Regions from separate parts of the Streptomyces sp. NPDC056734 genome, predicted to be linked through region 2. Evidence: riboswitches for the same ligand, from Rfam matches in the RefSeq annotation. Region 2 holds a riboswitch; each other region holds the start of a gene.
What was found. A riboswitch is a leader RNA that binds a small molecule or an ion and turns the genes downstream of it on or off. The one in region 2 is predicted to bind cobalamin.
Positions count from the first base shown of each region.

Region 1 (5,916 bases), on a different contig from region 2:
GAAGTGGTCGGTGGCCGGTTGTCACCGGCCTTCCGGTAGCGCCATGACCGGTGGGGCGGCACGGGCGGATGGGGCGTGTGCGCCTGGTGTGTCTCATTGCGCTGTCGGTGCGCCAATGGCTCGCACGTGGTCGGGCTGGTGATAGTGGTCGAGGAACGAGGTATTCCCCTTGCCCGCCTTTACCTTTGAGCCGGAGGCCCTTGATGGTGTCACAGTGGTTCTATCCCGATGATCTCAAGGACGATCTCCAGGGCATCGCGCTGCCGCCGGAGCGGCGCGCTGAGGCCCTGGCCTGCGCCTGGGAGTACAACAGGTGCGTGGTTCCGCAGTTCACCAACTGGGAGCGGTACATCGCTCTGGCGCGGTTGTGCGAGATCGCCATCGTCGCCGAGGTCTTCGGCGACCACGTGGATGTCCTGAGTGACGGGCCCCTCCTTGGACATGATGTGGACGCGCTCCTGGACATCCTCTTCGGACAGGGTCCGATACGCGAGGAGATGGCCCGGGAGTACCGGTGCTGCCTGCTGATGATGACCGAGAAGTCGACCGGGCGCCGCGACACCCCCTTGATCCGCCGCTACATCGAGGCGCTGGCAAGCTCGCCGCAGGCCTGGTTCCGGCTTCGTGACTGCGACGGCCTGTCACGCTTCTACATAGCCGCCGCCATCGCCTGCAACGATGAGGATGCCTGGCTCAGCGAGGAGGAGAACCAGCTGCTCGCTGAGATCGGCGTGGTCCTGTACGACGCCGTCGCGTTCCACAAGCACCGCGCCGAGGGTGAGATCCACAACACCTACGCCTATGCGGGGGCGGAAGAACGCACCTACGCCTACAGCACCTACCGTGAAGTGCTGTGGGCCCTGGACACTCACTGGTCGCGCTCCGCTGCCGGGCGCTCCGCGGTCAACTTCGTGCGCCTGGTCGGGGGACCGATCCACCAGATGATGCGCCGGTATCGCTTCGTTGAGGACGATCTGATGGTGGGCAGACCGGAGACCGGCGACGTGGTGAGCGAGACCCGGAACAACGTCAAGCTCTGGTACCGCCTGGACGCGGATCCGGCCCCGGCGGACGACAAGGCACGCTTCGAGGCCGTGATGGCGCAGGCGGACCGGGTTCTGCTTCCCGGTATGGCCGAGCTGCTCGAGCGCCCTGAGCGGGACCGGTGCCCCGACTGCCGGTACCGCGACTCGTACGGAGCCGAGGCAGCCGGTAAGTTCGGCGGGGTGGAGCTGTGCTCCGCTTGCCGCACACGGTGGCACGACCATCTGCATTCCTTCCCCGAGCGCGCCTCACACGCCTACCGGGCTCCCACACGGTCATGAGGACCGCATCCCGAGCCGCTGCCGGACAGCACGCAGGTCCGCTTCGGTGGTGCGGCTTGCGAACGTCGGTCGGCGGGCGAAGCTGAGCGCACCGCGATAGGCGCGGCCTGCCGGTCTGGACTGGAGTGGGCTCCTGCCAGGAACGCGTGGCTGTAGCCGGCCCGGTGGCGGGGGGCCCAAGGGGATACGGGCCCCCCGGGCCGTACGCCGCCCTTGTGCGATGGGCACTCCTCGCCATGTCCGTGGGTGTGTTCTGCATCCAGTTCGACTGGTTCGGACTGAAATTCGCCCTGCCGCGGATCGGCCGCGACCTGCACGTGGGCGGAGGGGGTCTCCCGTGGGTGGTCACTGCCTGACGCCTGAACAGCAGGCGTTTCGCGAGCGGTCCGGCTGGAGGCCGCGGAGCCATTCGCCGCTTCTGCCTCCGGCACCGAGGACTTGCGGGTGACTCTGCGCTCGGTCCAGCGATGGCGCCGGAGGTTGCAGGACTCCGGCGCTGAAGGGCTGCGGTCATCGGGGCCGGTGTCCCTGCCGAGGCTGAGCGACAGGTTGTTCGCGGTACTGGAACAGGAACAGGAACTGGCCAAGGGGCCGGCCGCGTACGGCTGGCCGGACCGCACCTGGACGCTGTCCCGGATCAAGACGCTGATGGACCGCCATTTCCACAGGAGCTTCACGCTCTCGGGCATCGCCCAGATGCTGCGGCGCAACACCTGGGAACCCGCAGACAGAAGCACCGCGGCGGCACTCGTGGCCTGGCTCGTCTTCGTGGACGAGTCCGGATTCCCACGGAGAATCCCGGCGGCGTGGCCAGCGAGAAACAGCGGGCGTACTTCCCGGGCCAGGAAAATCGCACGCACGCGTGAGTTCAGGCCGCCCTGATCAAGGACGTGCTGCGCGCAGGACGGTCATGTCGTGGGAGGCGGCTGCTGCCCCGCCGTCGAGGACTGTCGTGCCCAGAACCCCTCAAGTCCTTCCCTCACGGTGCGGACGTCCAGCTCGGTGCCCACCCGTTCGAATCGGTACAGCTCCGGCACCTTGTACTTCGCCGATATCACCGGGCCGGCCAGGCAGTACTCCTCACCGAAGTTGGTGCTGCCGCAGGCGATGACTCCGCGCAGCAGTGCGCGGTTGGCCTCGATGTCCAGGAAACGGATGACCTGTTTGGGGACCGCGTCCGAGCGCTCGTCGCTCCCGTAGGTCGGGACGATCAGCACGTACGGCACGGTCATCTGCGGCATGCCCTCGAGCTGCGGGTGTATGGGGATGCGTGTGGCGGGCAGGTCCAGCTTCTCCACGAAATGTTTGGTGTTCTCCGAGATGCTGGAGAAATATACGAGACCGCTCATCGGTCACCGCTCCTCTTGCTCGTTCCAGTGTCCGTCCGGGGGCCGGGAGGGGAGGAGCGGCGCGGCGCGCACGGCAGGCCGGTGGAGGCGGCGGAGGAACGGCACGCCTGACCCGGGTTCGTGCGGCTGCCACGTGGCCCTCCTTCAGGGCTTCGGAGCGCGTACGCCGCCGTTCGGCGTACGGAACGGTGGCAGGTCTTCGGACTCGCGGGGATGTCCTCAGGCCTCCCGGCGGGCGTCTGCCGGCTGTCGCCGCCCAGGCCCTGTCCACCAGGGTCCGTGCGTGTGACAGCACTCGTTTCCGCTCACCGCTTCAGGGCGGTCCCGGACTCGCACCCGGCTCCCCCCCTTGATTCGCCGGGCACACAGGTGCCTGGCGATCCACCGACACGATGAACCATACATTTGATTAGCTCTGCTTCAGAGATAGTTTCGGGTAAAGCTTAGGTTTACCTAAGTTTCGAGTGGGTGTTCGAGGGTGGGGGTCTTCGGGACCTCGGATTCGACTCGCTGAGCCGTTTTCGACCGAGGCGGCGGTGAAGTTCATGTCGCGGTGGCCGGCGTTCCGGGCCGATGGTGACCACGATCAGTGGTCGACGGGCAGCATGGGGTCGACGGCCCTGAACGTGGCACAGCGGTGCAGACACTGCTGCGGCAGGTGCTTTCCTTCGTGTTGCGCCGGTACTCGGCACAGTGCACTGCCTGCCACGGGTACGGCACTGCGTCCGCTACCTGCTGGGCAACCGCCCTGGCCTCGGAGAGCTTCGCCCGCTACCTCCGCATCCCCGCAACCGCCCGCATGACCCAGACCCGGATCACCGACGCCGTCTGCCACATCTACACCCAGCCGGGTGTCCAGTTCGTCCTCATCGACGAGATGCACAGTCCGAACAGCACATACCCGACCCCCCTCCCCCTTCACGCCCTGTACCTCCACCAGCGCACCGCGGGCCGCACCGGAAACCTCACAGGACCAACCACCGCCCCGAACACCAACAAGCCCCCTGCGAGCGTCAGTCCGCCCCTCACAGCGGCTGCTCGATGTGGTCCGGGTCGTAGGTGATCGCCGCCTCGGCCTGGGTGTCGAACAGGTCCAGCAGGCCGCTCAGCGGTTCGGTGGGCTGGTCCTGGCTCCAGAGTTCGACGGCCATCTCACCGTGGTACAGCATGGGCCAGCGTACGAAGTGCCGCGGGTCCTCGGGGTCGGAGAGGGCCCGGGAGCGTCGTACGGTGTCCTTGGCTACCTCGATCATCAGGTCCGTGCCGCAGCCGAATCCGTACGGGAAACGTTCGCGGTCCGCCGGGACCGTCTCGATGCGTGAGGGATCCGCGGCGCTGACGCCGACGTGGGCGTGGAGTCCGGCGCGGATCGCCGGTACCTCGTGGGTGCCGTGCGGGTCCCAGGCCCAGGCGCCGTCCGTGTCCTGGCGGACCCGGACCGTGGGAACCGCCTCCAGCAGCGCGCACACCTCCCACGCCTCCACCGACGGGCCCTTGGGACTGGCCGACTCAGGAGCCAGTACACGCAGACGCCCGTCATCGAGACGGTGGTCGACGACCGTCACGTCATCGCGGCACAGGACACGTTTGTCCACCTCCCAGCTTCCCGACGCGGTGACCACCAGGGCGCCCAGGCCCGGATCGAAGGCGAAGAGCATCCCCTCGCTGAACGCCTTCATCCCGAGATATCGCTCGTAGACGGCCGCCAGCCGCGGCGAGACGTAGTGCGTCAGGCGGTGCGGCGCGGGGAGCAGCCGCAGTTCGCCCATCCGACGGCCGGCCGTCGCGAGCGCCTCGGGCACCGAGGTGTTCTCCCACTGCGCGGCGGTGATGGCGCCGGTCTGGACGTCGTAGCGGCCGGCGACCTCGCGCGTGCAGGCGGCGGCGATCAGGCGGTCGCAGATGCCCTGGGCGATGTTCTCTGTCTCCGAGGGATGGCCGCCCTCCATCGTGCACAGGGTCGCCTCGGTCACTTCGCCCGACGCCGCGTCGACGGTCACGACCAGAACCTTGGGAGCCCCGAGACGCGCCATCAGGACCCGTCCCGTGTGGACGGCCTCGGTGTGGCTCATCGTGCTCATCCGCTCGGGCACCTCGACCACGGCGACCGAGTGCGCGATGTTTCCCAGTGAGCCGCGTGCGCGCCGCATCCTCAGCAGCAGAGGCGTCGCCGCCTCTTCGACCCGCTCGCTCAGTGGGGCGCTGCCCTCCCGTACGCGGACGACGGCCAGTGCCACATCGGTTGCCGATGCCGCCGCGTGCCGCACACGATGCCCGCCGCGCTCAAACGTCGCCTCCAGTGACTCCAGGAACGCGGACAACGCGCTACTGGGCGGGTCGTTCTCGACGAACCAGATGGCTCGGGGGCGCCACCAGTCGAGGTGCTCCAGCCCGGTCCGCCGGGGTGAGCTGCTCAGGGGTGGCCGCTTTGACGGCACCGCGTCTGCCGGTACTGACTCCTGTCGCGTCACGAGAACCTCCTTGAGGTAGCGCAATCGGCCCGCGGGTGCGAGACGGACGCGACGAGGAGCCGCCCTTGTGTGACTCGCCCGCCTCGCCGTCACCACCGACGGCCGACGGTCTGCTTGGCGAGGCGCTGATAGCCGGCGAGGAGCTGCGCGCAGCCCCTGTCGGTTGCGAACTGGGCGGCGGCCGTGCGGGCTTGGCCGGTGACCTTCCCGTCGTCGGCGAGCGCCGCGCGCAGGGCTCCGAACAGGGCGTCGGCGTCACCGGGCGGGAAGAGGTAGGCATGGTGACCTGCGGAAAGGGTGTCGCTGATGCCTCCGCTGGATGGGGTGACCACCGGGACTCCGGACGCCATTGCCTCGACGACCGTACGGCCGAAGGTCTCGTACGGCGAGCCGGTGCAGAACGCGTGGCAGGAGGCGTACAGGGCGCTGCGGTCCGTGCCGTGGACAAAGCCAAGGAGGTGGACACGGGGTGAGGCTGCGGCCAGTTTCCTGATCTGGGTGGTGATGTCGCGCGGGCCGTCGCCGGCGATGAACAGGGAGAGGTCCTCGTTGCCGGGTAGGGCGCTGAGCCTGAGGAAGGCGCCGATGACCAGGTCCAGCCGTTTCTCCCGGGCGAGACGGCCCAGGTAGAGCACGCGTTTGCCGCGGCCGTCGTAGTGCGGTGCCAGTCTGGCGAGGACGGCGGGGTCGGCCCGGTCCGCGCCGAAGTCCTCGATGTCGACACCGACGAACGGGACGTGCTCGGTCGGTACGTCACTGAGCCCGCTCAGC
Region 1 covers NZ_JBHTZD010000001.1:469,398-475,313, reverse strand. Annotated here, with positions in the region: gene ACFRFC_RS01845 (hypothetical protein) at 204-1,325, shown strand; gene ACFRFC_RS01840 (transposase) at 1,770-2,207, shown strand; gene nrdI (class Ib ribonucleoside-diphosphate reductase assembly flavoprotein NrdI) at 2,234-2,674, opposite strand; cobalamin riboswitch at 2,847-3,078, opposite strand; gene ACFRFC_RS01830 (hypothetical protein) at 3,700-5,145, opposite strand; gene ACFRFC_RS01825 (glycosyltransferase) at 5,235-5,916, opposite strand, start outside.
Region 1: linked by a shared signal. The riboswitch ahead of nrdI (class Ib ribonucleoside-diphosphate reductase assembly flavoprotein NrdI) and the one ahead of ACFRFC_RS29590 (cobalamin biosynthesis protein) in region 2 are both predicted to bind cobalamin.

Region 2 (5,916 bases):
GCGCCGCCCGCTCGGGGTCGGCCCGGTACACCGGTACGTCGTCCGGCCCCTGCTCCTTGAAGGAGAACGGCACGGTGATCAGCCGTCCGTCGAACTCCGGGATGGCGACCTGCATCGCCGCGTCCATGGGGGACAGGGCGGCGTCCGACGCGTCCCAGGCGGCCCGGGAGGAGGTGAGGCAGAGCCCTTGCAGCACGGGGACGTTCAGCTCGGCCAGCGCGCCGATGTCCCACGCCTCCTCGTCCCCGCCGGCCGACGCCTGCGAGGCGTGCGTGCCGCCCGCCGCGAGCACGGTCGCGATCAGCGCGTCCGCCCGCCCCAGGATCTCGTACAGCCCCGCGTCCGCGCCGCGCAGCGAACCGCAGTACACGGGCAGGGCGTTGGCGCCGTGCGCCTCGATCGCGTCGCAGAGGGTGTCGACGAAGGCGGTGTTGCCGCTCAGTTCATGGGCCCGGTAGAAGAGCACGCCGACGGTGGGCCGCCCTTCTGCTTGCTGAGGGGTGCCGTGCACCCCGTACTCGGCCATCTTCCGCGGCCCCTCGAACCCCTCGCCGGTCAGCAGCACGGTGTCCGACAGGAACCGGGCCAGTTCGGTGAGGTTGCCGGGCCCGCCCTCGACCAGATAGCGCAGCGCCTCGGCGACCACCCCGGCCGGTACGGACGACTCGGCCATCAACTCGGCGTCGGGCACGGCCTCGCCGCCGAGCAGCACGGTCGGAACCCCGGAGCGCTTCAGCGCGGCCAGCCCGTCCTCCCAGGCCCGCTTGCCGCCGAGCAGCCGTACGACGGCGACGGACGCCCCGTCGAGCAGCGCGGGCAACTCGTTCTCGACGTCCACGCGGGTCGGGTTGCCGATCCGGTAGGGGGCGCCGGAGGCACGGGCGGCGAGCAGATCGGTGTCGGCGGTGGAGAGCAGCAGGACGGGGTGGGTGGTGCCAAGAGGGTTACCGGTGTCAGAGGTGCCGATGCTGCCAAGAGGGCGGACAGGGCCGTCAGGGCCGGTGGTGCCAACAGGGCCAGTGGTCATACGGGCGCTCCCGGTGGGATGAAGGGCAGTCCTTGTGGCGCGCCGGACTCGATGAGCCGCCACAGCGCGTCCGTGTCCGCGTGCTGTTCGATCAGATCGCCGAGCCGGTCGAGCTGCTCCTCGCGCAGCGCGGCGAACGTGGTACCGGGCGCCGGCACGAACCGGCGCCCCGCGGCGGCGGCCACCTCGCGCAGGAACGCCCGCCTGAATCCGTCCGACTCCAGGGAGCCGTGCCAGTGGGTACCCCAGGTGTGCCCGACCCGGCACCCGTCGAGAGGGTTCCCGCCGTCATCGCGCAGGAAGGGGCTCCCGCCGTCGACCTCGGCGACCCCGTGATGGATCTCGTACCCCTCGACCCGCTCCCCGAGGGCCTGTCCGACGGGCCGGGCGAGCGTCTTCTCCGCCGCGAACCGCACCCGTACGGGCAGCAGCCCGAGCCCGTCGACGCCCCCGAGCCGACTCTCCACATCGTCCTGGATATGAGTGCCGAGCACCTGGAAGCCGCCGCAGACGCCAAGCACCGGCAACCCGTCGGAGGCCCGCCGCACCAGCGCGTCCGCGAGCCCCCGCTCCCTCAGCCACGCCAGCGCCCTGACCGTCCCCCGGGTCCCGGGTACGACGACCAGATCCGCGTCGGCCAGCTCCTCCGGCCGGTCCACGAACCGCACCACGACGCCGGGTTCGGCGGCCAGCGCGTCGACGTCCGTGAAGTTGGACATCAACGGCACCGCGCAGACGGCGACGCGCAGCACGTCCGCGCCGACCGGGGGCGCGACGACGGACTCCCGGACGGTTCCGCGCAGCGACACGCGGAGCCCGTCCTCCTCGTCGATCCCGAGCCCGTGCCGGAACGGCAGCACCCCGTACGTCGCCCGCCCGGTGAGCCCCTTGAGCATGTCGAGCCCGGGTTCGAGCAGGGACACGTCCCCGCGGAACTTGTTGACGAGGAACCCGGCGACCAGTGCCTGATCCGCCGCCGACAGCAGCGCGACCGTCCCGAAGAACGAGGCGAACACCCCGCCCCGGTCGATGTCCCCGACCACGAGCACGGGGATCCGGGCGTTGCGCGCGATCCCCATGTTCACGATGTCGGTCCGCCGCAGATTGATCTCGGCGGGACTGCCGGCCCCCTCACAGACGACGACGTCGTACGAACGCCGCAGCTCGGCGAGGCACTCCAGCACGGTCCCCAGCAACTGTTCCTGCCGGCCGCCGTGATACCCGCGCGCACTCATCTCGCCCACGGGCCTGCCCATGAGCACGACCTGACTGCTCCGCTCCCCGCCGGGCTTGAGCAGCACGGGATTCATCAACGCGCTCGGCTCGACCCGGCACGCCTGCGCCTGCATGGCCTGCGCCCGCCCGATCTCGGCCCCGTCCCGCGTGACGAACGAATTCAAGGACATGTTCTGCGCCTTGAACGGCGCGACCCGCACCCCCCGCCGCACCAGCCACCGCCCGATCCCGGCGGCCACCACACTCTTCCCGGCATCAGAGGCAGTCCCAGCAACAAGCAACCCAAGCCCCCGCCCGGTCATACGGGGGCCTTGGGGGAGAGCTGGGTTGAGCACCGCTGTGGGCATTCGTTCCGCAGGGCGGAACGGGTGGGCACAGCCTGCAACGCCGGGCCCCGCCCAACACGCGCCCGGAGCAACGCCCCCACCCCCGAGGCCGGGCGCAGCCCAACACGCGCCGAGGGCAACGCCCGTACCCCGGAAGCCGGGCCCCGCCCAACACGCGCCCGGAGCAACACCCCCACCCCCAACGCCAACCACCGCACCCGAGAGGAAACCCGCACCGCCCGCTCGACATCACCGACCACCACACCCCGCCCCCCACCATTCAGCACAGGCCGCCGCTCAACCCGCCCCGCGTACGACAGGGTCCCCCCGAGCCGCACCCCCAACGCCCCCGCGAACGCCGCCTCCACGACCCCGGCATTGGGGCTCGGATGCTTCCCGGCATCGGCCCGCCAGGCCCGTACCGCCCCCCGGGGATCACCCCCGGCGACCACCGCGAGGACGCCGGTGAGCCGTGCCCCCGGCCACCCCACCACGTCATCGAGCCGCGCCGAGGCCCACCCGAACCGCCGATACCGATCCGACCGGTGCCCCACCATCGCGTCCAGCGTGTTCACGGCCCGGAACCCGAGCAGCCCGGGCACCCCCCCGACGGCCCCCCACACCAACGCCCCCACGACGGCGTCGGACGTGTTCTCCGCGACGGACTCCACCACGGCACGGGCGATCCCATCGGCGTCCAGCGCCTGCGGATCGCGTCCGCACAAGCGCGGCAACCGCGCCCGCGCCCCCTCGACGTCCCCGGCCTCAAGTGCCCGCCCGATCGCCCGGGCCTCCCGCCCGAGGGTGGTGCCGCCGACGACGGCCCAGGTGGCGGCGCCGGTCAGGACGACGGACGCGGCGGGGGAGGACCGTACGGCACGCGCGGCGACCGCACCCAGCCCGACGGCCCCGCCCACGCACACGGCGGTGTACAGCGCCCCCCACCCGCGATGGTCGCGCCACAGCAGCCGTTCCACGGCACCGGCGGCCATCCCGAACCCGGCGACCGGATGCCCGCGGCGCGGATCCCCGAGGAGCAGATCACCGAGGAGTCCGGCGGTGGCGCCGTACGCGAATGCGCGTTCGGCGGCCATCGGCTCAGCCGGCCGTGGGGTCGAGGAGAGGTCCGGCGGTGAGCCGCGTTCGGCAGCCGAGCATGGCGAATGTCCTCACTCAGGGTGTCCGCGCCCTGGTTCGACGAAGTCGGCGGTGAGAGTTCCTGGCTCCCGGGGTTCTACCCCGGTGACAGTGGCGGGACCGCGCCGGATTCGCACCGGCTTCCTCTCGTGTCGCCGTAATGGCTCCGGCAGTCCACCACGGGCCCCGAACACCCGTCAACCTGCCGCTGACCTGCGAAGGGAGAGTGTGCTCAGCCCCACACCGGCCCTGTCGCACACCACACCAGGGCGGGTACGGGACCGAAGTCCCGTACCCGCCCTGGCAGATGCCGGCACGGGCGCCTCGCGCGAACGAGGCGATCCCGTCAGGCGACGATCAGATAGATCCCGTACGCCACCGCGCCCAGGCACGCCGCGAAGCAGGTGTACGCGCCGGTGACCGCGAGCGCCGCGCCTCCGCCGCGCTCGGCCGCGCGCTCATGGCGGGAGAGGCCCGCGATACCGAGGGTGAACAGGCCGACGAGGGCCACGGTGACCACGAGGCTCACACCGAAGACGGAGCCGAGGGCCGCCCAGTCGATTTCCATGCTGCTGTGTCCTTGGGGGAGGGGGGTGTGTCGGGCGGGCTCAGACCGTGGCCTTGGGGGCCGCCGGGTCGGGACCGGCGGGGGAGCCGGTACCGGCCGTGACGGCGGCCTCTTCGGCGGCGACGGTCGGCGGCGGGATCACGGCGGCGACGGCGGCGGTCACGACGCCGGGCGCCAGGTCGGGGTCGTCCGTGCGCTCGCCGGCGTCGGTATCGCCGGTGTCGTCGTGGCCATTGACATTGGTGTGGTCGACGACCTCGCGCCGCGACAGCTTCCAGATCCAGGCGCTGGAGCCGATCAGGAAGGCGGCGACGAGGCCGGTGCCCCAGGGACCGAACCTGCACACCCACTCGGCGAGCGCGCCGACGACGGCGGCGGCCGGCAGGGTCAGCCCCCAGGCGACGAACATCCGGGTGGCCGTGGACCAGCGGACCACCCCGCCCTTGCGGCCGAGGCCCGCGCCCATCACGGCGCCGGAGACGGAGTGCGTGGTGGAGAGCGAGAAGCCGAGGTGGGAGGAGGCCAGGATGACCGTCGCGGCGCTGGTCTGGGCGGCGAAGCCCTGCTGCGGCTGGAGGTCGGTCAGGCCCTTGCCCATGGTGCGGATGATCCGCCAGCCGCCGAGGTAGGTGCCGAGCGCGATGGCCACACCCGCCGAGACGATGACCCAGACGGGCGGGTCGGAGTCGGGGGCGAGGGTGCCACCGGCGACCAGGGCGAGGGTGATGATGCCCATCGTCTTCTGCGCGTCGTTGGTGCCGTGCGCCAGCGAGACCAGCCCCGCGGAGGCGATCTGACCGGCCCGGTAGCCCTTGGCGGAGGACCTGGTCCCCGCGGACTTCTTGCCGAGCGTGTACGTGAGGCGGGTGGCGAACATCGCGGCGAGCCCGGCGACCAGCGGGGCGGCGATCGCCGGGAGCAGCACCTTGGTGATCAGTACGTCACCGTGCACCGCGCCGAAACCGGCGGAGGCGACGGTCGCGCCGATCAGACCACCCATCAGGGCGTGCGAGGAGGAGGACGGCAGGCCCACCAGCCAGGTCAGCAGATTCCACAGGATCGCGCCGACCAGGGCGGCGAAGATGACCTCGGGCTGGATGCCGGACTCGTCGACGAGTCCTTTGGAGATCGTGTTGGCGACCTCCACGGAGAGGAAAGCGCCCACCAGGTTGAGCACGGCGGACATCGCCACCGCGGCCTTGGGTCTCATCGCACCGGTCGAGATGGTGGTCGCCATCGCGTTGGCGGTGTCGTGGAAACCGTTCGTGAAATCGAACGCGAGTGCGGTGACCACCACTATCGCGAGGATCAGCGAGAAGCTTTCCATTTACCCAGGCATTCGTTCGAGGTCATCGGCCGGATGAACGTAGGTAACCCAGATGAACGAATGGTGAACTGAAGGGGGCATTGGGGTGTATCTGACGGAGGGTTGGCATTCCGCTTAGCGATCGACGCCCGCGTACCCGGCCACCGGTGCCCTCACTCCCGGCCGACGTCGCTCCTCGCGAAGGCCCTCAGTCGGTCCATCGACCCGTTGAAGAGATTCTGGTCACCCGGCAGCGCGCTGTTGTCGCTGCCGTCGCCGCCATCGTCGTACTGCCAGATCGTCCACCGCGACCACC
Region 2 covers NZ_JBHTZD010000022.1:71,019-76,934, forward strand. Annotated here, with positions in the region: gene cobN (cobaltochelatase subunit CobN) at 1-1,027, opposite strand, end outside; gene ACFRFC_RS29585 (cobyric acid synthase) at 1,024-2,565, opposite strand; gene ACFRFC_RS29590 (cobalamin biosynthesis protein) at 2,562-3,683, opposite strand; cobalamin riboswitch at 3,782-3,921, opposite strand; gene ACFRFC_RS29595 (hypothetical protein) at 4,073-4,294, opposite strand; gene ACFRFC_RS29600 (anion permease) at 4,335-5,621, opposite strand; gene ACFRFC_RS29605 (lysozyme) at 5,774-5,916, opposite strand, start outside.

Region 3 (5,916 bases), on a different contig from region 2:
CCCTCGTGCAGTTCTCCGGCGGGATCGCGGGCGGGGCGCTCGCGGACCGGATCGGGCTGCGCCGCACGATGCTGTGGGCGCTGATCGTCCGTACGGCCGGGTTCACCGGGATGCTGCTGGCGCTGCGCTGGCCGCCGCTGGCCGTTCCGGCGCTGATCCTGACCTGCTGCGGCGCGGCCCTGTATCTGCCCGCCAACAAGGCGTATCTGGTGCACGGGGTGGCCGACGAGCGGCGCCCGGCGTTCCTGTCGGCGGGCAACGCGGCGCTCAACGCGGGCATGGCGGTGGGCCCGCTGATCGCCGGGCCGTTCGTGCTGTCCTCGCCGGGCTGGCTGTTCGTCGCCGTCACGGCCCTGTTCCTGCTGGTCACGGCCGGGCACACCCGGCTTCCGGCGGTCGGGGAACGCCCGCCGGGCCGGCAGCCGTCCCGGCAGGGCCTGCTGGCCGGCGTTGCGGCGCTCCCGTTCGCCGCCAACCTCCTGGCCTTCTATCTGTACTTCCACTTCCAGCACTTCCTCGCGGTGTACGCCGTCGAGCGGGCCTCCAGCGAGTTCTACAGCCTGGTCCTGCTGCTGTGCTTCGCCCTGGTGATCGTCGTCCAGCCGCTCGCGTCGGACCTGATCCGGCGGATGCCGTACGCCCTCGCCCTCGGCGTCGGTTTCGCCGGGCTCACGGCGGGGCTGGCGGTGCTGGCGATCGGCAGCCGCCCGGCGCTGCTGGCGGGCGGGGCGCTGATCACGCTGGGCGACATCGTGCTGTTCCTCAAGAACGACCTGGAGGCACTGGCGCGCAGCCCGCGCTCGGACGCCGTCGTCTTCGGCCAGCAGCGGCTGGCGGCGGGGCTGGGGGCGGGCGCGAGCGGGGTGCTGGGCGGGCAGCTGTACGGGGCCGGGGAACGGGCCGGGGACACCGGCTGGTTCTGGCTGCTGGCCGCCGCGCAGTGTCTGCTGCTGCCCTGGCTGCTGGCGCTGCTGCGCGGCCCCGCGACCCGGGACGCCCTGACCGCCGTACCACCCGAGACCCCCTCCCCCACGGTGCCGACGACGAAGGAGCGATGAGGCCGTATGACACGGACCGGCGGGTTCCAGGACGACGACTTCTGGACCGAGTTCCATGACTTCCTGTTCTCCGAGCAGCGCCACACCCAGGCCGCCGACCTGCTCGGCGGCTCTCCCCTGCTGGACTTCCCGGCCGGGGCGCGGGTGCTGGACCTGTGCTGCGGTCCGGGCGTGTTCACCGTGCCGCTGGCCCGGCGCGGGTACGCCGTGACGGGGGTGGATCTGAGCCCGGCGATGCTGGAGCGGGCGCGCAAGCTGGCGGCCGACGCGGGGGTCGGCGTCACGTATGTGCGGGCGGACGCGCGGGAGTTCACGGCGCCGGGCGGCTTCGATGTCGCCCTCAATCTGTTCACGTCGTTCGGGTACTTCGAGGACCCCGCCGACAACGCCCGGGTGCTGCGCACCCTGTACGACTGCCTGGCGCCCGGCGGGACGCTGCTGCTCGACCTCGCGGGTAAGGAGCTGCTGGCCCGCCGGGTCACCCCGCCGAAGGTGGTGACGCGCGGCGAGGATCTGATGGTGCAGACGGACACCGTGCTGGACGACTGGGCGCGGCTGCGCAGCGACTGGGTGCTGGTGCGGGGCGAGCGGGTCACCCGGGCGACGCTGGTGTGGTTCGTGTACAGCGCGGTCGAGCTGCGGCGGATGGTGGCGGAGGCCGGGTTCGGCCGGGTGGAGGTCTTCGGCGGCTTCGACGGGCGGCCCTACGACGAGAACGCCGAGCGGCTGGTGGTGCGGGCGACGCGGCAGGACTGAGGGGGCGACGCGCCAGGGGCGGGGGGGTGTGATCCCCCCGACCTTTTGGCCCGGACTGTGCGGAACGTAGTATCACGAGGTCAATAGCCGCGACGGGAGACAGGAAGCCGGTGTGAATCCGGCACGGTCCCGCCACTGTGACCGGGGAGTGCAACCCTTCGACATGCCACTGCGCGACGCGCGGGAAGGCGGGGGGAGCGTCGATCCGGGAGTCAGGACACTGGCCTGTCGCGGGCCCGTTTTGAGGAGCGCGGACTCCCCAGGAGGCTCAACGTGTACGACGGCATGTCCCGTCCCGCCCTGTCCACCCCTGCCCGCCGGCGGCTGCGCGCGGCGGCGCTCGCGCTGTCGGCGGCGCTGCTGGCCGCCGGGTGCGGCTCGTCCGGTGATTCCGGCGCGGATCCGAAGGCTTCGGCCGCCCCCGCCGGTGGTTTCCCCGTCACCGTCGACAACTGCGGGGTGAGCACGACGTACGACGCCCCGCCCGAGCGGGTCGTCACCATCCACCAGCACCCGGCCGAACTGATGCTCGCGCTCGGGCTGAAGGACCGGATGGTCGGCACCGCCTTCCCCGACTCGGCGCCGCTGCCCGAGCTGGCGGAGGACTTCGAGGCGATCCCGGAACTGGCGGAGAAGGAACCGTCGTTCGAGACGGTTCTCGACGCCGAGCCCGACTTCGTCTACGGCGGGTACGGCAGCGCGTTCGCCGACAACGAGGGCCGCTCCCGTGAGGCGTTCGCCGACGCGGGCATCGACACCTATCTCAACCGCGAGTACTGCGAGGGGGCGGCGTCGGCCACGATGCGGGACACCTACGACGAGATCCGCGCCATCGGCGAGATCTTCGGGGTGTCCGAGCGGGCCGACGCACTGGTCGCCGATCTTGAGGGCCGGGTCGAGGCGGCGTCCGCGGCGGTGGCCGGCGAGGAGCGGGTGCCGGTGTTCGTGTACGACAGCGGCGACAAGTCCGCGTTCACGGCGGGCGGCAAGGGGCTGGGCAGCGAGCTGATCCGGCTGGCGGGCGGCGAGAACGTCTTCGCCGATCTCGACGAGGTCTTCGGGGACGTCTCCTGGGAGCAGGTCGTGGAGCGCGGGCCCGAGGTCATCGTCATCTACGACTACGCCGGGGCGGGGGGCGTCGAGCGGAAGAAGGAGTTCCTGCTCGCGCAGCCGGCGCTGGCCGACGTACCGGCCGTGCGGAACGAACGGTTCGTGGTGCTGCCGCTGACGGACACCCTGGTCGGCGTGCGGTCGGCGTACGCGGTCGAGGATCTGGCCCCGGCGCTGCACCCCGAGAGCTTCCGGTGACGGTTCCCGCCACCGAGCGGGCCGCCGGGTCTCCCGGGGGCGGGCCGAGGGCGGGCCGGGCGACGCTCGCCACGACCCTGCTGGTGCTCACCGCGCTGCTGGTGCTCTCGGCGACGGCCGCGCTGGCGATCGGCTCGGTGCGGGTGCCGCCGGGGCAGGTGTGGGGCATCGTGACGCACGCGCTGGGTGCCGGGTGGGTCGAGCCGGACTGGTCCGGGGCGCGGGAGACCATCGTGCTGGAGGTGCGGGCGCCGCGCGTCCTGCTCGGCGCGGTGGTCGGCGCCGGGCTCGCGGTGGTCGGTACGGCGATGCAGGCGCTGTTGCGCAACCCGCTCGCCGAGCCCTATCTGCTGGGGGTGTCCTCCGGGGCGTCGCTCGGGGCGGTCGTGGTGATCGTGTTCTCGCTGACCCTGTTCGGGGCGGTGTCGCTGTCGGTGGCGGCCTTCGCGGGTGCGCTCGGCGCGCTGCTGCTGGTGTACGCCACCGCGCGGACCGGCGGGCGGATCACCTCGGTGCGGCTGGTGCTGTCCGGGGTGGCCATCGCGGCGGTGCTCACCGCGGCGACGAACCTGCTGCTGCTCACCACCGAGCGGGGCAATCAGGCGCGCGAGGTGCTCGCCTGGACCCTCGGCGGTCTCGGCGGCGTCAACTGGGACACGCTGTGGCTGCCGGCCGGCGCGCTCGCGGCCGGGGTCGGGGTGCTGCTGGTGCAGTCCCGGAATCTGAATCTGCTGCTGGCCGGTGAGGAGGCGGCGACCACGATGGGGCTGGACGTGGGGCGGTTCCGGGCCCGGATGTTCGTCCTGCTGTCGCTGGTCACCGGGGTGCTGGTGGCGGCGGCCGGGCCGATCGGGTTCGTCGGCCTGATGCTGCCGCACATCGTCCGGCTGTTCGTGGGCGGCGATCACCGCCGGGTGCTGCCGACGGCCGCGCTCGGCGGGGCCGTCTTCCTCATCTGGGCCGATGTCGCCGCCCGGACCGTCGCCGCGCCGCTGGAGATCCCCGTGGGGGTGCTCACCGCGCTGTGCGGCGGACCGTTCTTCCTGTGGCTGATGCGCCGGGACGCCCGGCGCGGCACGGATCGAGGAGCCGTATGAGCCCCGCCGAACTCGTCGTCGACCAGGTCACGCTGTCCGCCGGTGCGCACCGGCTGGTGCGGGACATCTCACTGACCGCCCGGCCGGGCGAGGTGGTCGGGCTGGTCGGGCCCAACGGCAGCGGCAAGTCCAGCCTGCTGCGGGCCGTGTACCGGGTGCTGCGCCCGGACTCCGGGGAGGTGCGGGTGGACGGCGCGGACGCCTGGACGCTGCCGGTGCGGGAGCTGGCGCGTACCGTCGCGGCGGTCGTGCAGGAGGCGGGCGCCGACTTCGATCTGACGGTCCGTGAGGTCGTCGCCATGGGCCGTACCCCGCACAAGAGGCTCCTGGACGGCGACACCGCCGACGACGCCCGGCTGATCGAGTCCGCCCTGGACACGGTGGACGCCGCCGAGCTGTCGGCCCGCTCCTTCGACCAGCTCTCCGGCGGCGAACGCCAGCGGGTCCTGATCGCCCGCGCGCTCGTCCAGCAGCCGTCGCTGCTGGTGCTGGACGAGCCGACCAACCATCTCGACATCCGCCACCAGCTGGCCGTCCTCGGCACCCTGCGCCAACTCCCGGCGACGGTCCTGATCGCCCTGCACGACCTCAACCTCGCCGCGTACTACTGCGACCGCCTCTACGTCCTCCACGAGGGCCACGTCACGGCCTCCGGCCCGCCTGTTGAGGTCCTCACCCCCCGGCTGCTGGCCGAGGTGTACGGGGTCACGGCCGAGGTCACGATCCATCCCCGGACGGGGGCACCACAGGTGACGTTTCTGCCGGCGCGGGTGGGGGTGGGGGCAGGGGCTCCCGGTACGGCGGGGGCGGGCGGGACGGCTGGGGGCCGCGATCCGGCGGGGGTGCGGGACGCGGCGGGGTGAGGAGGGCTCGCCGGCCGGGTCGGCGGAGGGGGCTGGGCCGGCGGGGCTGCTGGGCGACGCCGGGTGAGCGCCTACGCGGCGGCGCGGGCTCCGGTCCCGGTGGACCGACGGGGGCGTGCCGGGTGGCGGGCACCAACCCGCCGACCAGGAACGGGCCCACCGCGCCCGGAGTACGCCTCAAAGACCTGGGTCAGCGCCGCACGGGAGCGGGGTGGGGCGCCGGGTCATGTCCTGCCACCAGTGCGGACCGTCCTCCAGGTGTCGCAGGAGGATGCCCTCGCGCAGTGCCCAGGGGCAGACGGCGAGGGTTTTGAGGCCGCTCAGTTTCATCGCGGTGTGGCCGACGATCGCGCCCGCGAGGCTCTGGCGGGCGCGCGGCGCGGAGATGCCGGGGAGGTCGGAGCGGCCGCCCGGGGGCAGTTCCGCGAGCCGGTCGATGGCCGTGCGCAGCTCGGCGCGGCGCAGGTCGCGCCCGACGAACGGGCCCCGGCGGCCCGGGGCGGCCCCGCACAGCCTGGCCAGTTGCTGGAAGGTCCGTGAGGTGCCCACGGCGGTGTGCGGGTGCTCCCAGCGGATCCGGGCCCCGGCGTCGCGCAGCTGATGGCGCACCTCGCGGCGCAGGGCGAGGATCTCGGACGCCGACGGCGGGTCGGCGTGGGCGAGGTAGTCGTCCGTGAGGCGGCGCGCGCCGAGCGGCAGGGAGATCGCGAACTCCGGTGTGCGGCCCCGGCCGAAGGCGACTTCGAGGGTGCCGCCGCCGATGTCGAACAGGGCCAGCGGGCCCGCCCGCCAGCCCATCCAGCGCCGTACGGCGAGAAAGGTCAGCTCGGCCTC
Region 3 covers NZ_JBHTZD010000001.1:146,753-152,668, reverse strand. Annotated here, with positions in the region: gene ACFRFC_RS00545 (MFS transporter) at 1-1,058, shown strand, start outside; gene ACFRFC_RS00540 (class I SAM-dependent methyltransferase) at 1,065-1,814, shown strand; cobalamin riboswitch at 1,875-2,058, shown strand; gene ACFRFC_RS00535 (ABC transporter substrate-binding protein) at 2,088-3,122, shown strand; gene ACFRFC_RS00530 (FecCD family ABC transporter permease) at 3,119-4,219, shown strand; gene ACFRFC_RS00525 (ABC transporter ATP-binding protein) at 4,216-5,082, shown strand; gene ACFRFC_RS00520 (Ppx/GppA family phosphatase) at 5,260-5,916, opposite strand, start outside.
Region 3: linked by a shared signal. The riboswitch ahead of ACFRFC_RS00535 (ABC transporter substrate-binding protein) and the one ahead of ACFRFC_RS29590 (cobalamin biosynthesis protein) in region 2 are both predicted to bind cobalamin.

Region 4 (5,916 bases), on a different contig from region 2:
GGGTGGCGCTCACCGAGGTCGCCGACCGCTTCGGCACACCCGTGTACGTCCTGGACGAGGCCGAGGTGCGCGACCGCTGCCGCACCTACCGGCACGCCTTCCCGGACGCCGAGATCCTCTACGCGGCCAAGGCGTTCCTGTGCCGGGCCATGGCCCACTGGGCGGAGGAAGAAGGGCTGGGGCTCGACGTCTGCTCCGCCGGTGAGCTGGAACTCGCCGTCACCACCGGCTTCCCCGCCGAGCGGATCGTGCTGCACGGCAACGCCAAGTCACCCCGTGACCTGGAGACCGCGCTCCGGCTCGGCGTCGGCCGGGTCGTCATCGACAGCCCCTCCGAGATCGCCCGCCTCGCCGCCGCCGTCGGACCCGACGGCCACCAGAAGGTCATGGTCCGGGTCGTCCCCGGCATCTCGGCGGGCGGCCACGAGAAGATCCGTACCGGCACCGAGGACCAGAAGTTCGGGCTGTCCATCTCCGACGGCTACGCCCAGCACGCCATCGCCCGCATCCTCGACCAGCCCCAGCTCGAACTCACCGGCCTGCACTGCCACCTGGGCTCCCAGATCACCAGCGTCAAGCCCTACCTCGCCGCCGTCCGCCGCCTCGTCGGCCTGATGGCCCGGCTGCACCGCCAGCACGGCATCACCCTGCCCGAACTCGACCTCGGCGGCGGCCACGGCATCGCCTACCGCCCCGGCGAACCCGCCCTCGACCTCACCGCCCTCGCCCGCAAGGTCCGCACCGAACTCACCGAGGCGTGCACGGCCGCCGGCCTGCCCGTCCCGCGCCTGATCATCGAACCCGGCCGGGCCATCGCGGGCCCCGCCGGCATCGCGCTCTACCACGTGCTCTCCGTCAAGAACACCGGCTCGCACACCTACGTCGCCGTCGACGGCGGCATGAGCGACAACCCGCGCCCCGCCCTGTACGGCGTCCGGTACGCGCCCCGGCTGATCGGCCGGGCGGGCGGCGCCCCGGCCCCGGTCACCGTCGTCGGCCGGCACTGCGAGGCGGGCGACATCCTCGCCGCCGACGTCGAACTCCCCGAGGACATCCGCCCCGGCGACCTCCTCGCCGTCCCGGTGGCCGGCGCCTACCACCTGTCCATGGCCTCCGGCTACAACCTCGTCGGCCGCCCACCCGTCGCCGCCGTCGCGGACGGCCACGCCCGCCTGCTGGTCCGCCGCGAGTCCCTGGACGACATCCGCGCCCGGGATGTGGGCCTGTGACCCCCCAGGGGAAGGGGAGGGTCCCTGGCGTGAGCGGGATTCCCCCCTTCCCCTCCCTACCTCAGGCCAGCTCCCCCCGCACCGTCCGCGCCGCCGCCACCAGGTTCTCCAGTGACGCCCGGGTCTCCGGCCAGCCGCGGGTCTTCAGACCGCAGTCGGGGTTCACCCACAGGCGTTCGGCCGGGATCGCCCGGAGGCCCTCGCGCAGCAGCGCCGCCGCCTCGGCGGTGCCCGGTACGCGCGGGGAGTGGATGTCGTACACGCCCGGCCCGGCCTCCCGGGGATAGCCGTGCGCGGCCAGTTCACGGGCCACCTGCATGTGTGAGCGGGCCGCCTCCAGGCTGATGACATCGGCGTCGAGGTCGTCGATGGCCCGCACGATGTCACCGAACTCGGCGTAGCACATATGGGTATGGATCTGGGTGTCCGGGCGGACCCCGGCGGTCGTCAGCCGGAACGCCTCCGTCGCCCACGCCAGATAGCCCGGCCGGTCGGCGGCGCGCAGCGGCAGCGTCTCGCGCAGCGCGGGTTCGTCGACCTGGATGACGGACGTGCCGGCCGCCTCCAGGTCGGCCACCTCGTCGCGCAGGGCCAGCGCCACCTGCCGGGCACTCTCGCCGCGCGGCTGGTCGTCCCGTACGAACGACCAGGCCAGCATGGTGACCGGGCCGGTCAGCATGCCCTTGACCGGGCGGTGGGTGAGCGACTGGGCGTACGTCGTCCAGCGCACGGTCATCGGCTCGGGACGGGAGATGTCCCCGGCCAGGATCGGCGGGCGGACGTACCGGGTGCCGTAGGACTGGACCCAGCCGTGCTGGGTGGCGAGATAGCCGGTGAGCTGCTCGGCGAAGTACTGGACCATGTCGTTGCGTTCGGGCTCGCCGTGCACCAGGACGTCCAGGCCGGTCTTCTCCTGGAAGGCGATGACCTCCTGGATCTCGGCCCTGATGCGCTCCTCGTAGGCCGCCGTGCCGATCCGGCCCGCCCGCAGTTCCGCGCGGGCGGTGCGCAGTTCGGCGGTCTGCGGGAACGAGCCGATCGTCGTCGTCGGCAGCAGGGGCAGGCCCAGGTGGGCGCGCTGGGCGGCGGCCCGCTCGGGGTACGGCCGGGAGCGGCGGGCGTCGGAGTCCGTGACGGCGGCGGCGCGGGCGCGCACGGCCGGGTCGCGGGTGATCGGCGAGAGCGCGCGGGAGGCCAGGTCGGCCCGGTTGGCGGCCAGTTGCGCGGCGATGGCGTCCGTGCCCCGGGTCAGGCCCTCGGCGAGGGTGACGATCTCCGCGGTCTTCTGCCGCGCGAACGCGAGCCAGCGCCGTACCTGCGGCTCGATGTCCCGCTCCAGGGCAGTGTCCAAAGGCACATGGAGGAGCGAGCAGGACGCGGCCACGTCCACCTGGTCGGCGAGACCGAGCAGCGTGCCCAGGACGGAGAGGGACGCCGTCAGGTCGTTGACCCAGATGTTGCGGCCGTTGACCACACCCGCCACCAGCCGCTTGCCCGGCAGTCCGCCGACCGCGGCGAGCGCGTCGAGGTTCGCGGCGGCCGACTCCGTGAAGTCCAGGGCGAGCCCCTCCACCGGTGCCTTCGCCAGCACCGGCAGCGCCTCGCCCAGCCGGTCGAAGTACGACGCCACCAGCAGCTTCGGCCGGTCGGCGAGGGCGCCGAGGTCCCGGTAGGCGCGGGCGGCGGCGTTCAGTTCGGCCGGGGTGCGGTCCGCGACCAGGGCGGGCTCGTCCAGCTGCGCCCACTCGGCGCCCGCCGCGTGCAGGTCGGCGAGGACCTCGGCGTACACCGGGAGCAGCCGGTCCAGCAGGGTCAGCGGGTCGAAGCCCGCGGGCACGCCCGGCGCGGGCTTGGCGAGCAGGAGGTAGGTGACCGGGCCCACCAGCACCGGACGGGCGGCCGGACCGAGGGCGAGGGCTTCTTTCAGCTCGGTGACCTGCTTGGCGGAGTCGGCGGTGAAGACGGTGTCCGGGCCCAGCTCGGGGACCAGATAGTGGTAGTTCGTGTCGAACCACTTCGTCATCTCCAGCGGCGCCACGTCCTGCGTGCCGCGCGCCATCGCGAAGTACCCGTCCAGGGCGTCGGCGGCCACCGCCTCGCGGTGCCGGGCGGGGATCGCGCCGACCATCACGGTCGTGTCGAGCACATGGTCGTAGTAACTGAAGTCACCGGTGGGGACCTCGGCGATGCCGGCCTCTGCCAGCCGCCGCCAGTTGTCGCCGCGGAGCCCGGCGGCGGTGGCGCGCAGTTCGTCGGCGCCGACCCGGCCCTTCCAGTAGCCCTCGATGGCCTTCTTCAGTTCCCGGCGCGGTCCCTGACGGGGGTAGCCGTACACGGTCGCCCGTGCCGCCGCGGCTGCGGACTTGGCTGTCACGGAGATCTCCTTCGCGAGATGAATCCCTGAGATCCCGGGAACGGGACGAGGACGCGAAGGGTGCCGGACCGGGCGGGACATCGACTTGGCGCGCTGCGGCGCGGTCATCCGCCTGGTACGTACGCCGACCCGCCCACGAGGTCACCGGGAGTCCGCGCACGGAGGTCCGCGCGCGGGCAGTGGCAGGTCTTCGGACTCACGGGCACGTCCTGACGACGTCAGGTCACCTACTGGCCGTCGCTTCCCAGGCCCGGCCGGGCCCAGTGCGTATGACGGCGGTCGTTCCCGCTCACCGCTGCGGGGCAGTCCCGGATTCCCACCGGGTTCCCTCTTACGACGCATCCCGCCTGGCTGACGGGGCGAACCAGCTGCACAGGCCACCCTAACCGCTCGATGCGCCGGGGGACACCCGTGCCGTGCCCGGGGGAGCGGGCACGGCAGGGGAGCGGGTGATCCGCGCTCAGGGAGCCTTCTTCGTCCTCCCTTCCGGCTTCCCGGGGCCCTCGGGCGGCTCGTAGCGCAGCGGGGTCAGCTGGTGGACGTCGTAGCGCAGCCGCAGTGCGGCGATCGCCGGGTCATCGACCTCACCGCCCGGGGCGAGGATCTCCAGCAGTTCCTCGAAGTACCGCTCGTGGGCCGGGGGCGGGGCGGCCTGGAACAGCACCCTGGCCGGTGTGCGGCCGGTGTTGGCGAAGGCGTGCGGGCAGCCCGGCGGCACGAACAGCAAGGTGCCGGGCCCCGCCCGCACGGCCCGCTCACCGGCGGCCGACTCCCACTCCCGCCAGTGCTCCGGGGACCGTACGAGCGGCTCGAAGGCCAGTACCTCCAGCTCGCCCTCGATGACGTAGAACAACTCCTCGCTGTGGGTGTGGGTATGGGCGCCGACATCGAACCCGGGCGGCACGACGACCTCGAAGGTGGAGGCCGCCCGGGAGTGCTCGCCGGTCACCTTGAAGGTCACCTCCTGGGCGGCGACCGTCACGGTCCGGCCCCGGCCGGGCGGCACCAGCAGCGGTCCGGGAACCGTGTGCGCCGCCGTCATCGCCCTCCGCTCGCCGGGTCGCCGGCGGGGGCCCGGGTCCCGCTCACCGGGTCACCGGCAGGGACTCGGGCCCGCGGACCAGGGCGCCCGGCTCCCCGTGCGGCAGCCGGGCGGGCGGCGGATCGAGGTCCGGGCCGGTCAGCCCCGGTACGGCCCGGACACGCGTCGGCCGGCCGGTGAGCGCGGCCGGGGTCATGACGGGCCCTCCGTGGACACCGAGGCGGTGCCGGCAGCGGGCGCCGGGGCCTGCGCGCGGACCCGCACCGCGGCGACGGGGACCACCCGCTCGGGCACCTCGGGCGGGGGACCGGCGGGAGCCGGGGCGGTGGCGCCCACGGCGTGGGCTGCGTCGACCGGCACGGCGGTGGCGGCGGAGGCGGAGGTGGTGGAGGGGGCGGGGGCGGCTGCCGACCGCGCGGCGGCGGTGGCGGCGGTCCGTGCGGCGGTGGCGGCGGCGGTCCGTGCGGCGGCCTCGACGACGACCGCGGTGTCCGCCGTGACGCCCGACCCGGCCCCCGTCTCCGCCGTGCCCTCGGGGCTGTCGGTGGTCCAGCGGCCCATCGAGATCTCGGCGGTGATGCCCGGCCCGAACCCGGCGATCATCCCCGACGCCCCCGGCGCGCAGCCGCCCTCCTCGAACAGCCGGCGCAGCGCGTCCAGGACGACCGCGCTCGCGATGTTCCCGTACTCGGCCAGCGTGGCCCGGCTGAAGCGGAACATCTCCGGCGGCACCGCGAGATAGTGACTCAGGTCGTCCAGGATGCGCGGCCCGCCCGCGTGGATGAGATAGAAGTTCTGCGCGCTGGCGTCCCGCCGGTGCCGGGCGGCCAGCGCGGACAGTGCCGGGGCCAGCTGCTCCATGGTGCCCGGGACCCGCCGGTCGAGCTGGAAGTGGAAGCCCGTGGGCCGTACCCGGTAGGCGATCCAGTCCTCGCTGTCCGGCACCAGATACGAGCCGTTCACCTCCAGCTCGATGCCGGTGCCGCCCGAGCCGCGGACCACGGCGGCGGCCACCGCGTCGCCGAACAGCCCGTTGGACAGCATGTTGCCCACCGTCAGATCGGTGGGCTGGTAGCACAGGGAGCAGAACTCGCAGGCCACGATGAGGGCGTTGGAGCCGGGATGGGCCTGGCAGAAGTCGTGCGCCCGGTTGATGGCGGCGCCGCCCGCCGCGCACCCGAGCTGGGCGATGGGGATCTGCCGGCAGTCGTACCGGAACCCCAGTGTGTTGATCATCCACGCCGTCAGCGAGGGCATCATGAAGCCCGTGC
Region 4 covers NZ_JBHTZD010000015.1:163,634-169,549, reverse strand. Annotated here, with positions in the region: gene lysA (diaminopimelate decarboxylase) at 1-1,229, shown strand, start outside; gene metE (5-methyltetrahydropteroyltriglutamate--homocysteine S-methyltransferase) at 1,291-3,603, opposite strand; cobalamin riboswitch at 3,784-3,970, opposite strand; gene ACFRFC_RS23535 (cupin domain-containing protein) at 4,064-4,645, opposite strand; gene ACFRFC_RS23530 (hypothetical protein) at 4,689-4,841, opposite strand; partial or broken gene ACFRFC_RS23525 (type III polyketide synthase) at 5,192-5,916, opposite strand, start outside.
Region 4: linked by a shared signal. The riboswitch ahead of metE (5-methyltetrahydropteroyltriglutamate--homocysteine S-methyltransferase) and the one ahead of ACFRFC_RS29590 (cobalamin biosynthesis protein) in region 2 are both predicted to bind cobalamin.